2 regions of the Arsenicicoccus sp. UBA2120 genome follow, and region 2 is predicted to be linked to the other one. Evidence: predicted binding sites of a transcription regulator. Region 2 holds the regulator's gene; the other holds the start of a gene.

Region 1 (6,257 bases), on a different contig from region 2:
TCCGGAATCCCGAGCGCAGGCACCAGCGGTCGATCTGCTGAGAGCGACCGATCGCCTCCCAGACCGGGCCGGCATCGGGACGGGTCCGCCAGTCCGGCGGCTGGTGCTCGGCGTGCGCCGCCGGGTCGATCGGCAGCAGCCAGTGGGTCCTTGGTGCCTCGGACTGCGCCTGCACGTGCGGCTGCGAGGCGTCCGGCCAGGACGGGCCACGGCGCAGGCGCACCGGGCCTCGGGCCGTCCGCACGTCGACCGGCCGGCCACCCTGGACCACCTCGATCACGCCCTCGTCGGCGAGGTGGGCGGCGGCATCCCGGGTCGGCTGCATCAGCTCCCGCCAGTCCTCGCCGCCGAGCCCGCGCGCGACCTCGGACGGGCAGATGGTGACGTCCGCGGACCGGCGGCCGAGCAGGTCGACGATGTCGACGCGCAGCTCGGCGTCGGTGGGTGCTGGTGCGGGCGCGGCCACCCCGGCACTCTAGGTGGTCCCCGGGCTCGGGGCGGACCTCGCGTCGTCGCCCCGTCACCAGCGGGTCACGCGCGGCGGGGCCTGCTCCGATCGGTGAACCTCAGGAACCCGCCCTGCAGCAGCGGGGCGACGGCGTCCCGGTTGTCCTCGACGGTGAGCTCCACGACCTCGTCGTCGTGGGCCACGACCCGGGTCACCACGCTGTGGTAGGGCCCGAGCGCCAGGCTCACGAGGAAGGTTCCCGCGGCGACGGTGAGGTCCGTCGTCTCCTCGTCGAGCGTGCCGACCACCTGGGTGCCGACCAGGACGGGGCGCCCGGGGGACGCCGGACCTCGATGGATGCGCAGCGTTGCGGTCATCGGTGACTGCTCTCCTTCCCGGACCGGTCGAGACGGTGGGCTCGGGGTGCGGGTCCGACGGCCGGCGCGACCGCTCCTCCTCCCACTATGACCCTCCCGGCTCGGCAGCGGCAGGGGGCTGCAGGCTTCGGTGGGCCGCCGTGACGATCGCCAGGCCTCGGCCGTCCCCCCTTCCCTCATGGGCCCCTGGGGTCCCGGCTGCCACGGACCGGTCAGCTAACCCCTGCGGCGGACCACCACCACGAGCAGCAGGGCCAGGGCACCGCCGATCGCGGTGGCCAGCAGCCGGTGAGGCATCGACCCCTGGGCGGTGATCCCGATGACCTCGAGGAAGACGACCAGCCAGGCGGTCAGGGCGGTGGAGTACAGGACGTAGCTGACCGACTGCAGCGTGAACATCGCCCAGGCGAGGAACGTGCCGAGCGCCAGGAGGGTCGCCCCCTCCGGCTGTGCCCAGGTGACGACGGCACCTGCGACGGCCACGCCGAGGGCGGTGCCCAGCAACCGGTCCCGGCCGCGACCGAGCGTGTCGGTCAGCCGCGGCTGGAGGACCGTGACCACCGTCAGGGGAATCCAGTAGCCACGCATCGGGGCGAGCAGTTGGGACAGGACCTCGGCGACACCCAGGCCGAGGGCGAGGCGCAGGGCGTGCCAGCGCGGCCCCGACCCGGGGTGCCGCAGGTCGTTGATCACGGCCCGGCCCACCTCGGGCAGGGGGGCGGGATCCGCCCTGGCGGGATCCGGCAGGTGCTGTCGGAGCAGGGGCGTGACCCTGCTCCGCCGGCGCCGGACCCGTGGTCCCACGGCGGTCCCGACGAGCACCTGCACCAGCCCTCCGGCGGCGACCAGGACGGCATAGGTCACGGCGGTGCGCACCGGCGCGGGTTGCTGCCCGAGCGCGAGGAATCCGATCACGGCCTGCACCCCGACCTGCCCTGGGCCCTCGCGCGGGCTGAGCAGCCCGACGACCGCGCCCACCGCGGCGAGGGTGAGCACGGCGAGCACGGGCTGGTCGGCCACGAGGCACGCCACGAACACCGACACCGCCAGCACGGCCGTCGTCACGAGCATGGTGAGCCGGGGCCGAGCCACCAGCTGGTCGACCCCGATCCCGCCGGCGTTGATCGCGCCCGACGCGGCGACGACGGCGAGCAGGGGGCCACGGTCAGCAGACCGACGAGGAGCACGGCACCGAACCCCAGCGCGTACGGGACGGCGACGATGGGTTGGGCGGCGCCCCGGTCGATCTGGAGCGCGGGTCGGGTCGAGCTCATCGGCGCCGATGCTAGCTGGCTGATGCTCACGTGGCCCTGGAAAGGGCTCGATGTCATCCTGGGGGACGTGCGTCCACGAGGGTATGTCGGTGTCGTCGGTCCGGGTGCGGCCACGTCGGAGCAGGTGGAGCAGGCCGTCACGGTGGGGCGGCTGCTGGCCGAGCAGGGACTGGTCGTGGTCACCGGCGGTCTCGGCGGGGTGATGGCCGGAGCAGCGCGAGGGTGCGCCCAGGCCGGTGGGACGAGCCTCGGGCTCCTGCCCGGCGACGACCGCTCCGCCGCCAACCCGCACCTGTCGGTCACCATCCCGACCGGCCTCGGCGAGATGCGCAACGCCCTGCTCGTCCGTGCCTGCGACGCGGTGGTCGCGGTGGGCCACAGCTGGGGGACGGTCAGCGAGATCGCGCTCGCGGCGCGCACCGGCGTGCCGGTGGTGCTGCTGGACGGGCTGCGGTTGTTCGACGAGGTGCCGGTCGACGGCGACGACGTCCGCGCGCCCCGGCACGCGGTGTCGCCCGAGGATGCCGTGTCGAGCGTGCTCGGGGATCTGGGGCTCGAGACCTCGCCTGCTCGTGAGGGTGGCGAGCCGGCATACGACGGCTGGGTGCTTGGCGTCGACGGGGCCCGGGGCGGGTGGACCGGCGCGCTCCTGCCCGTGTCCGGCGCGGGGACGGTGCGGATCGTGGCCGGGGCCGACCTGCGGACCGTGATCGACCGGGTCGATCACGGCGCTGTGCACGTCGAGCTCGTCGCGGTCGACGCGCCGATCGGCCTGCCGGACACCGGGCGCCGCAGGGCGGACGTCGAGGTGCGCGGGCGGCTGGGCCCGCGCGCCGGCTCGGTCTTTGCGACCCCCGTGCGTGACGCGCTGGCGGCCGAGTCGTATGCCGAGGCCCGCCGGATCAGCGTCGCCCGCACGGGCGGGACCAGCCTGGCCGCGCAGAGCTATGCCATGCGCAGGGCCATCCTGGACGTCGACGCCTACGTGCGCGGGGAGGGGCCGACCCTGCCGGTGGTCGAGGTGCACCCCGAGCTGTGCTTCGCGATCATGGCGGGCGCGCCGCTGGCCTCGAGCAAGAAGACTCCCGAGGGGCTGCGCGAGCGCGAGGGTCTGCTCCTGGCCCAGGGGATCCGCCTGCCGCGGGACCTCGACCTCGGTCGGCGTGGTGCCGACGACGTCCTCGACTCCGCCGCCGCGGCCTGGAGCGCGGCGCGCGTCGTCCGCGGGGAGGCCGTCCGCCACCCCGCGCAGCCCGAGCGCTTCAGCGACGGCATCGACGCCGCGATCTGGGTCTGACCCGTCGCCCTCCGACGCCGGGGAACAAAGGCGTGACCGACGGAGTTGAGCCGGATAGACTCAAGTTCACTGACACGAGCTTGCACATGGATCGCAGGCGGTCATACCTTGAGTGCTGACGACTCAACATCCGCTAGTCAACAAGGAGAGCCACACATGGCACGTGCAGTCGGTATCGACCTCGGCACCACCAACTCCGCCGTCTCCGTCCTCGAGGGCGGCGAGCCGGAGATCATCGCCAACGCCGAGGGCGGTCGCACGACCCCGTCGGTCGTGGCGTTCAGCAAGAACGGCGAGGTGCTCGTCGGCGAGATCGCCAAGCGCCAGGCCGTCACCAACGTCGACCGCACCATCCGCTCGGTCAAGCGCCACATGGGCACGGACTGGAAGCAGGAGATCGACGGCAAGGACTACACCGCGCAGGAGATCAGCGCCCGCACGCTGATGAAGCTCAAGCGCGACGCCGAGTCCTACCTCGGCGAGCCCGTCACGGACGCGGTCATCACCGTCCCGGCGTACTTCGACGACGCCGAGCGCCAGGCCACCAAGGAGGCCGGCGAGATCGCGGGTCTCAACGTCCTGCGCATCGTCAACGAGCCGACCGCGGCCGCGCTGGCCTATGGCATGGACAAGGCCAAGGGCGACCACACCGTGATCGTCTATGACCTGGGTGGCGGTACCTTCGACGTGTCGGTGATCGAGATCGCCGAGGTAGACGGCGAGCACCAGTTCGAGGTGCTGGCTACCAATGGTGACACCTTCCTCGGTGGCGAAGACTTCGACATCCGCCTGATCGACTACCTCGTCGACGAATTCAAGAAAGAAACCGGCATGAACCTCAAGGGCGACCCGCTGGCCATGCAGCGCCTGAAAGAAGCTGCCGAGAAAGCCAAGATCGAGTTGTCCTCGAGCCAGCAGACCGACGTCAACCTGCCGTACATCACGGCTGACGCGTCCGGTCCGAAGCACCTGAACGTGAAGATCTCCCGCGCCAAGCTGGAGTCGTTGGTCGAGGATCTGGTCGAGCGCACCATCGAGCCGTGCCGCATCGCGCTGAAGGATGCCGGCATCGATGTGTCGAAGATCAATGACGTGATCCTGGTCGGTGGCCAGACCCGCATGCCGCTGGTGCAGCAGAAAGTCGCCGAGTTCTTCGGCAAGGAAGCGCGCAAGGACGTCAACCCGGACGAAGCCGTGGCCATGGGTGCTGCCATCCAGGGCGCCGTGCTGGCGGGCGACGTCAAGGACGTGCTGCTGCTCGACGTCTCCCCGCTGACCCTGGGTATCGAGACGCTGGGCGGCGTGATGACTCCGCTGATCGAGAAGAACACCACCATCCCGACCAAGAAGTCGCAGGTGTTCTCCACTGCCGACGACAACCAGAGCGCTGTGACCATTCACGTGCTGCAGGGTGAGCGTAAGCAGGCTGCGCAGAACAAGTCGCTGGGTCGCTTCGATCTGGCCGAGATTCCGCCGGCCCCGCGCGGCATGCCGCAGATCGAAGTCACCTTCGATATCGACGCCAACGGCATCCTGCACGTGTCCGCCAAGGACAAGGCCACTGGCAAGCAGCAGTCCATCGTGATCAAGGCCAACTCCGGTCTGTCGGAGGAGGAAATCGAGCAGATGGTGCGCGACGCCGAGGCCAATGCCGAGGAAGACCGCAAGTTCGAGGAGCTGGCTACCGCACGCAACCAGGGCGATCAGCTGGTGCATGCCACCCGCAAGATGCTCACCGAAGCCGGCGACAAGGCCAGCGACGATGACAAGGCTGCGATCGAGAAGGCGCTCGGCGAGCTGGAGCTGGCCATCAAGGGCGACGACAAGGCTGTGATCGAAGCGAAGATCGCTGCGGTGTCCCAGGCCTCCACTCCGGTTGCGCAGAAGATGTACGCCGAGCAGGCTCAGGCCGGTGAAGGTCAGCCCGCAGGTGAGCAGGCGAAGCCGGGTGACGACGTGGTCGACGCCGAGTTCGAAGAGGTCAAGGACAACAAGTAAGCCCCGGCTTGCTTCCGCTCCAGCCCGCCCTCGACGTCGTCGGGGCGGGCAAGACCGCCACGCGGGGGCTTGCTCCCGCGTCGGCGTGTCTGGAAGGCATGAAATTGAGGGTTCAGGATAGTTATGGCCAAACGCGATTTTTACGAGGTGCTGGGCGTTGAGCGCGGTGCCAGCGAGGCGGAGCTGAAAAAGGCTTACCGCCGCCTCGCCATGAAGCATCACCCCGACCGCAATCCGGGTGACAAGGCGGCGGAGGAAGCCTTCAAGGAGGCCAACGAGGCCTACGAGGTGCTTTCCGACCCGAGCAAGCGGGCTGCCTACGATCAGTACGGGCACGCCGGCGTCGATCCGCAGATGGGCGCCGGGGCAGGTGGAGCCGGTTACGGCGGCGCCAACTTCTCCGACATCTTCGGCGATGTATTCAGCGATTTCTTCAGTGGCGGTCGTGGCGGCTCCCGCGGTGGCGCTCAGCGCGGCAGCGACCTGCGTTACACGCTGGAGCTGGATCTGGAAGAAGCCGTGCGCGGCACCACGGTGACCATCCGCGTGCCGACCCTGGTCGAGTGCAAGACCTGCGATGGCTCCGGGGCAAAGAAGGGCACCAGCCCGGTGACCTGTACTACCTGCGGCGGCATCGGTCAGGTGCGCATGCAGCAGGGCTTCTTTTCGGTGCAGCAGACCTGTCCGCGCTGCCATGGCAGCGGCAAGATGATTTCCGACCCCTGTGGCAGCTGCCACGGCCAGGGCCGCGTCGAAGAGCAGAAGACGCTCTCGGTCAAGGTGCCGCCAGGCGTGGATACCGGCGACCGCATCCGCCTCTCCGGCGAGGGCGAGGCCGGAACCCAGGGCGGGCCGGCGGGCGA
Region 2 (6,257 bases):
CCGAGGCGGACGCCGTGGCCGAGCGGGCCAAGGCCGACGGCGAGCACCCCGACACGGTGCTGGCCGCCGAGCGGCTCGCCGACCTGCAGCGCCTGCAGGCCGAGTACGTCAACTACAAGCGGCGTGTCGACCGCGACAAGGTCCTGATCAAGGACCTGGGCGCCGCCTCGGTGATCGAGGCGCTCATGCCGGTCCTGGACGAGATCGCGCTGGCCCGCCAGCACGGCGACCTCGGCGAGGGCACGCCCTTCGCGTCGATCGCCGACAAGCTGCAGCAGGCCCTCGGCCGCTTCGGCCTCGAGGCCTACGGCGAGCCGGGAGACGAGTTCGACCCGGCCCTGCACGAGGCCCTGATGCACGTCCAGGCGGAGCTCCCCGAGGGAGCCACCACCACGACGGTCGTCCAGGTCCTGCAACCCGGCTACCGGCAGGGCGACCGAGTGCTGCGCGCAGCCCGCGTCTCGGTCGCCGACCCGCAGTAGCACCGCCCACGCCGGCCCGCCAGCACGACTGGCGGGCCGGCCGGGCACCACCCCCTTTGCGTAGCACCTTTGACCCATGGAAGGAGTCGCCGATGGCCAGTCAGGACTGGTTCGAGAAGGACTTCTACGCCACGCTCGGCGTCGCCGAGGACGCCGACGCGGCGACCATCAAGCGCGAGTACCGCAAGCTCGCCCGCAAGCTGCACCCGGACCAGAACCCGGGTGACGAGGCGGCCGAGCAGCGGTTCAAGGAGATCGGCGAGGCCTACGCGGTCCTCTCCGACGCCGAGCAGCGCAAGCAGTACGACGCCATCCGCCAGATGGCCCACGGCGGAGCGCGATTCGCCCCCGGGGCCGGCGGCAACGGCGGCTTCGAGGACGTCTTCAGCAACCTGTTCACCGGTGGCGGCGCGGGCGGCCCCGGCATGCGGTTCACCACGAGCGGCGGACCTGGCGGCGGCCAGCCGGACATGGAGGACCTCCTGCGCATGTTCGGCGGGGGAGGGGGCCAGAGCCCCTTCGGGCAGGGATACGGCGCGTATGGCGCCCCCACCGGCCCGCGGCCCGGCGCCGACGTCGAGGCCACCGTCACCATCGGCTTCCCCGAGGCGGTGCGCGGCGACACCGTCACGCTGACCGCCGCCGACGGCGAGCGCATCACCACCCGGATCCCCGCAGGGGTCAGGGACGGCCAGCGCATCCGGCTCCGCGGCAAGGGCGGCCTCGGCGACCCGCAGGCGCCCCGCGGTGACCTCTTCCTCAACGTCACCGTCACCCCGCACGAGGTGTTCGGCCGGGACGGCGACAACCTGACCGTCGAGGTCCCCGTGACCTTCGCGGAGGCGGCGCTGGGCGCCACCATCAAGGTGCCCACCCTGGGCGGTGACCTCGTCGGCGTCCGGCTCGGCGCCGGCACCCAGAGCGGCCAGCGGCTGCGGGTCAAGGGCCGCGGCATCGCCACCAGGTCGGCGACCGGCGACCTGATCGTCACCGTCCACGTCGTCGTCCCGCAGCGGCTCACCGACGAGGCCCGGGCCGCCGTCGAGGTCCTGGCCGCGGAGGACGCCGAGACCGACGTCCGCGCCGACCTGCGGGCCCGCGCCGCGAGGGCGTGATCTCGTGCCCGGCCGCGAGCGACGCGAGTTCGTCTCCGACGACGACGCCCCGATCTTCGTGATCTCGGTGGCGGCGCAGCTGGCGGGCATGCACGCGCAGACGTTGCGGCAGTACGACCGGCTCGGCCTCGTCGTGCCCAAGCGGTCCGGGGGCGGCGGGCGGCGCTACAGCGCGCGCGACGTCGCCCAGCTGCGCGAGGGGCAGCGGCTCTCCCAGGAGGAGGGCGTGAGCCTGGCCGGCATACGGCGGATCCTCGACCTCGAGAGCCACGTCAGCGCCCTCGAGGCGAGGCTCGCGGACGCTCGGTCCGAGGTCGAGCAGCTGCGCCCGCAGGCGTTGTACGGCCACCGGGTGTTCGCCGCGGGTCGCCGCGGCGACGTCGTGGCCATGCCACCCGGTCAGCGTCCGCGGGCCGCCCGCTCGACCAGCCAGGCACTGGTCGTCTGGCGTCCCGGGGCGCCGCGCTGAGAGCTCCTGCGTACGAGTTCCTGCGTGAGAGCTACTGCGCCGGGGCGACGATCTCCCGCGTCGTGAGGGCGGTCTGCATGATGCCGTAGATGTTCTCGGGCCGACGAGCGTCGTACGCCTGACCGTCGGGGACCGCGGCCGCGATGCGCTGCAGGGCCCCGAGATCCGCGTCCTGGCTGATCGCGATCAGCACGATCCGGACCGGCCGGGAGCTGTCCTTGCTGGCCTGCTCGAGGTTGGCGACCAGCTGCGCCTCGCTGAGGGAGTCGGGGTCTTCGTTCTTGCCATCCGTCAGCAGCACCAGAGCGTTGGCGTAGTCCGGCTGGTAGGTGCGCTGCAGCTGCTGGTAGCCCGCCCAGATCGTGTCGTGGACGGCGGTGCCGTTGGCGCGCTGCCACTGCACGCTGCCACCGGCCCGGGCGAGGGCCTGGCGCTGGGTCATCGGTCCCGAGGTCGCGTCGACGCGCCGGATCGGGACGCGCTCGACCCAGTCCTTGTCCTGCGAGCCGTGCGCGAGGTCGAAGGTCCACAGCCCGATCTGGCTGCTCGGGGGGAACTTCTCGAGCGCCTTGAGCGCGGCCCCGGACGCGAGCTGGAGGCGGTTCATGCCGGGGATCGCCGGCTTCTTCATCGACTCGGAGGTGTCGATGACCGCGAGCATGCGGGTCTGGCGGGACATGGTGACCCACGTGCGCAGGGCGGTATCGGCGTCGCTGGCGCGCGGTGTCGCGATGACCTTGGGGAGGGTGGCGGGCACACCGGCGAGGTCGGGGCCGTCGGACTCGCCGATCCGGAACCCCGCCTTGCGGAGCGCGTCGACCGACTGGGCGTCGGCCAGGGCGTCCTGCAGCTTGGCGACGGCGGCCGCAGACGGGGCGTTCTTGCCGGCCACGGTCACCATGCGGTAGTCGAGCTGGGGCGTGGCGTCGCTGGGGGTCATCGCCCGCAGCGGCGTCTTGGGGTTGGCCTGGTTGAGGTGGGCGAGCTGCTGCTCGGAGGTGGGGAAGGCAGGCGCGGACGCGGCCGGCGTCAGGGCCTGTCGCCTCAGGTCGGCCTCGTCGACCGTGCTGCGGGACAGGGTCAGCAGGAGACCCTGCAGCGCTCGGGCGTCCTGCGGCGAGGAGGCGACGGCCTGCTTGGCGCCGAGCAGGGCGAGCAGGGACGGGGTGCTCCGCTCCGGGCTCGCGACCTTGAGGGGGACGGCGCGCTGCGCGATCAGCTGGGACCACGTGAGCGGTCCGGGGCGCGCCGTGCCGGCGGCGCCGCGCGGTATGGCGAAGACGACCGGCGACGTCGCGACGACGGGCCCCATGTCGATCTTGGTGCTGGGCGCCGCGGACGTGACGCGTTCGGCCCACAGGCTGGAGTCGGGGATCCACACCTGCGTGCGGTCGTCCGCCCCGCTCATGAGACCGGACGCGGTCACGGACGAGCTCTGCACGTCGACGGTGTAGTCGATGCAGTCGTCGCCGCGCGTCTCCTGCCGCTGGGCCACCTGGCCCAGCACGGGCGCGAGCTCCTCGGTGGTGGTGACCCGCATCGGCGTGACCGAGGAGCAGGCCGACAGGCCGGTGCGCGGGGACGTCGAGCCTGCGGCGGCGTCCCCAGGTGAGTCGTCGTTGACCAACGCGGCGGCCCCCGCGATGCCGATGACGGCAGCGATGGGCAGGGCGAGGACCGCGACCTTGGGGATGGTCCGAGGGGCAGAGTGGCGTCCCATGGCCGCAATGTAGCCGAGGGGGAGGAGCCGGCGCCCGCGTTCCCGTCCTCAGGTGCCCAGGTGAAAGCCCAAGCGCCGTAACCAAATACGCTGGGTGATGGCGAAGGGCGAATCCGTCACCGTGGGTGTGCCGGTCCGACCCGCTCGGCCCTACAGGATCGGCACCTGGGCCCGGGTGCGCTCGACCAGGTCGAGGTCGATGTCGGCCACCAGCAGGTCCGGCGACCCGCCGAGTCGCGCCCGCACGGCCCCCGTGGGGTCCACGACGGCGCTGCGCCCGATGCCGAGGGGCTTGCGGACGGAGTCGGCACGCCAGGCCTGCCCGGCGGCCACCAGCCAGGCCTGGGAGTCGTGCGCCCGCGCGGCCGTCAGCAGGTCCCACTGCTGTGCCTTGCCCGGACCGTCGCCCCAGGACGCCGGCAGCGCCACGAGCTCCACGCCGGCCCGGCCCAGCTCGGTGAACTGGTCGGGGAACCGCACGTCGAAGCAGGTCGCCAGCCCCACGCGAACGCCGTCGACCTCCACGCTGACGTAGCCCGACCCCGGAGCGACCGTCTCGGACTCCGTCGTGGTGTAGGCGTCGAACAGGTGCACCTTGCGGTAGGTGGCCTCCGCGTGCGGCCCCGTGAGCAGGAGGGTGTTGTGCACCCGCCCGTCGTCGGCGGGCTCGAACATCCCTGCCACCACGGTGATCTCGTGCGTGCGCGCGGCCTCGCGCAGGGCCTCGGCGAAGGGGCCGTCGAGGGGCTCCGCGTGCGGGCCCAGCGGCACGGCGAAGGTCATCATCGTCGCCTCGGGGAGGACGACCAGCCGGGCGCCGGCCTCCGCAGCCTCGGCCACCAGGCGGCAGGCCTGCTCGAGGTTGTGCTGCTTGTCGTCGGTGCTGGCGAGCTGCCCGGCCGCGACGCGCCAGCGCCTCACGACCGCCCCAGCCCGACGCAGGCGGCCTCGAACGCGGTGTAGGACGTGGGGTCGAACGGCACGAACCGCACCAGGTCGATCCCGTCCCGGGAGTGAGCCGCGACCGTCGTCAGGGCGATGCGCGCGACGTCGGCGACCTTCCAGCCATAGGCGCCCGCGCTCACCGCCGGGAAGGCGATCGTCCGGACGCCCAGCTGCTGCGCGACGTCCAGCGAGCGGGTGTAGCACGACGCCAGCAGCCGGGGGTCGATCTGTCCCTCGTGCCGGTTGGGGCCGACGGTGTGGATGACATAGCGGCAGGGCAGGTCGCCCGCGCCCGTGGCGACGGCGTCACCGACGTGCAGGCCCTCGGGGTAGTCCGTGGCCCGCAGGTGACGGCACTCCTCGCGCAGCGTGGGCCCCGCGGCGCGATGGATCGCCCCGTCCACGCCACCGCCACCCATGAGGGAGGAGTTCGCGGCGTTGACGATCGCGTCCACCGCCTGGGTGGTGATGTCGCCCTGCACGATCTCGATGCCAGCCATGGCTCCCAGCCTACGACGGCGGTCACCGGGCGGCCCCGGAACCACCCCGTCCCGCAGCGGTCGCGCGGCGTTCACCGTCCAGGGCCGGCCTGGACGCCTGGGCCACCTAGCGTCCTGGAGAACCCGCTGCCAGCAGAGAGGCCCGTGACATGTGCCGCGACGGCTCCCCCCCAGCAGGACCATCAGCCGCTTCCCCACGTCTGGGACGAGCCGGTCACGCCCCTCCCGACCGCCACGGGTGCGAGCCGTCGCCGCGTCCTGACGGCCGCGGGGGCCGCGGGGGCCGCGGCTCTCGGAGCCGGTCTGCTGCCCGGGGTCCTCGCGGCGCCGGACGCCGGTGCCGCACCCGCCGGGCGGCGGCCGCGCCACGACCGTTACGACTGGCTCGTCGGCGACCACCACGTCCACACGGTGTTCTCGCACGACGCGAAGTACCTCGTCGAGACGCAGGTCGCGCGGGCCCACGAGTTCGGCGTCGACTGGATGGTGTTCACCGAGCACTCCAACGTCGGGCACCACGACAAGGGCGCGCACCTGGAGCGCCAGGTCCTGCAGCGGATGCGGCGCCAGTACCCCGACCTGCTCATTTACCAGGGCCTGGAGTGGTACATCCCGGCGGCCGAGCACTGCACCGTCATGGTCGCGCCCGGCGACAACGACGCCGATCTGCTGCGCCAGTTCGAGAGGCTGTGGGACGGCAAGCTCAACCGGTGGGAGAAGCCCACCCCCGGGACCCCGCAGGTCGCCGAGTGGGAGGCCAAGGCGGTCGAGGCGCTGCGATGGCTCGCGGCCGAACGGCGCCGTGGCGTCGTCGACGACGTGCTGGTCCTCGCCAACCACCCGCTGCGGCTGGGCATCGACTCGCCGCACGAGCTGCGCGCCTGGCGTGACGCCGCCCCCGAGATCATGATCGGCATGGAGGGGGCCCCGGGGGCACAGGCGGGTGCCTTCGGGACCAACCGGGCGCCCGGCTACCAGCGTGGGGAGTACGAGAACGCGCCCTCGGCCTACTCCTGGCCGGGCTAC

The links. Region 2 encodes HspR, which represses chaperone genes until heat shock. Its sites were predicted from a motif close to AAGTTGAGTCNNNNNGACTCAACTT; they were not measured.
Region 1: the regulator HspR is predicted to act here: its motif matches at 3,439-3,463, upstream of dnaK (molecular chaperone DnaK).

Annotation. Positions count from the first base shown of each region.
Region 1 is NZ_DCYC01000015.1:3,691-9,947, reverse strand. Features, by position in the region: gene B2P18_RS18735 (DUF3253 domain-containing protein) at 1-466, opposite strand, end outside; gene B2P18_RS01225 (hypothetical protein) at 532-825, opposite strand; gene B2P18_RS01220 (FUSC family protein) at 1,042-1,890, opposite strand; gene B2P18_RS01215 (TIGR00725 family protein) at 2,167-3,396, shown strand; gene dnaK (molecular chaperone DnaK) at 3,553-5,394, shown strand; gene dnaJ (molecular chaperone DnaJ) at 5,518-6,257, shown strand, end outside.
Region 2 is NZ_DCYC01000076.1:1,682-7,938, forward strand. Features, by position in the region: gene B2P18_RS12670 (nucleotide exchange factor GrpE) at 1-482, shown strand, start outside; gene B2P18_RS12675 (DnaJ C-terminal domain-containing protein) at 575-1,597, shown strand; gene B2P18_RS12680 (heat shock protein transcriptional repressor HspR) at 1,602-2,066, shown strand; gene B2P18_RS12685 (substrate-binding domain-containing protein) at 2,098-3,786, opposite strand; gene B2P18_RS12690 (carbon-nitrogen hydrolase family protein) at 3,937-4,707, opposite strand; gene B2P18_RS12695 (O-acetyl-ADP-ribose deacetylase) at 4,704-5,231, opposite strand; gene B2P18_RS12700 (PHP domain-containing protein) at 5,376-6,257, shown strand, end outside.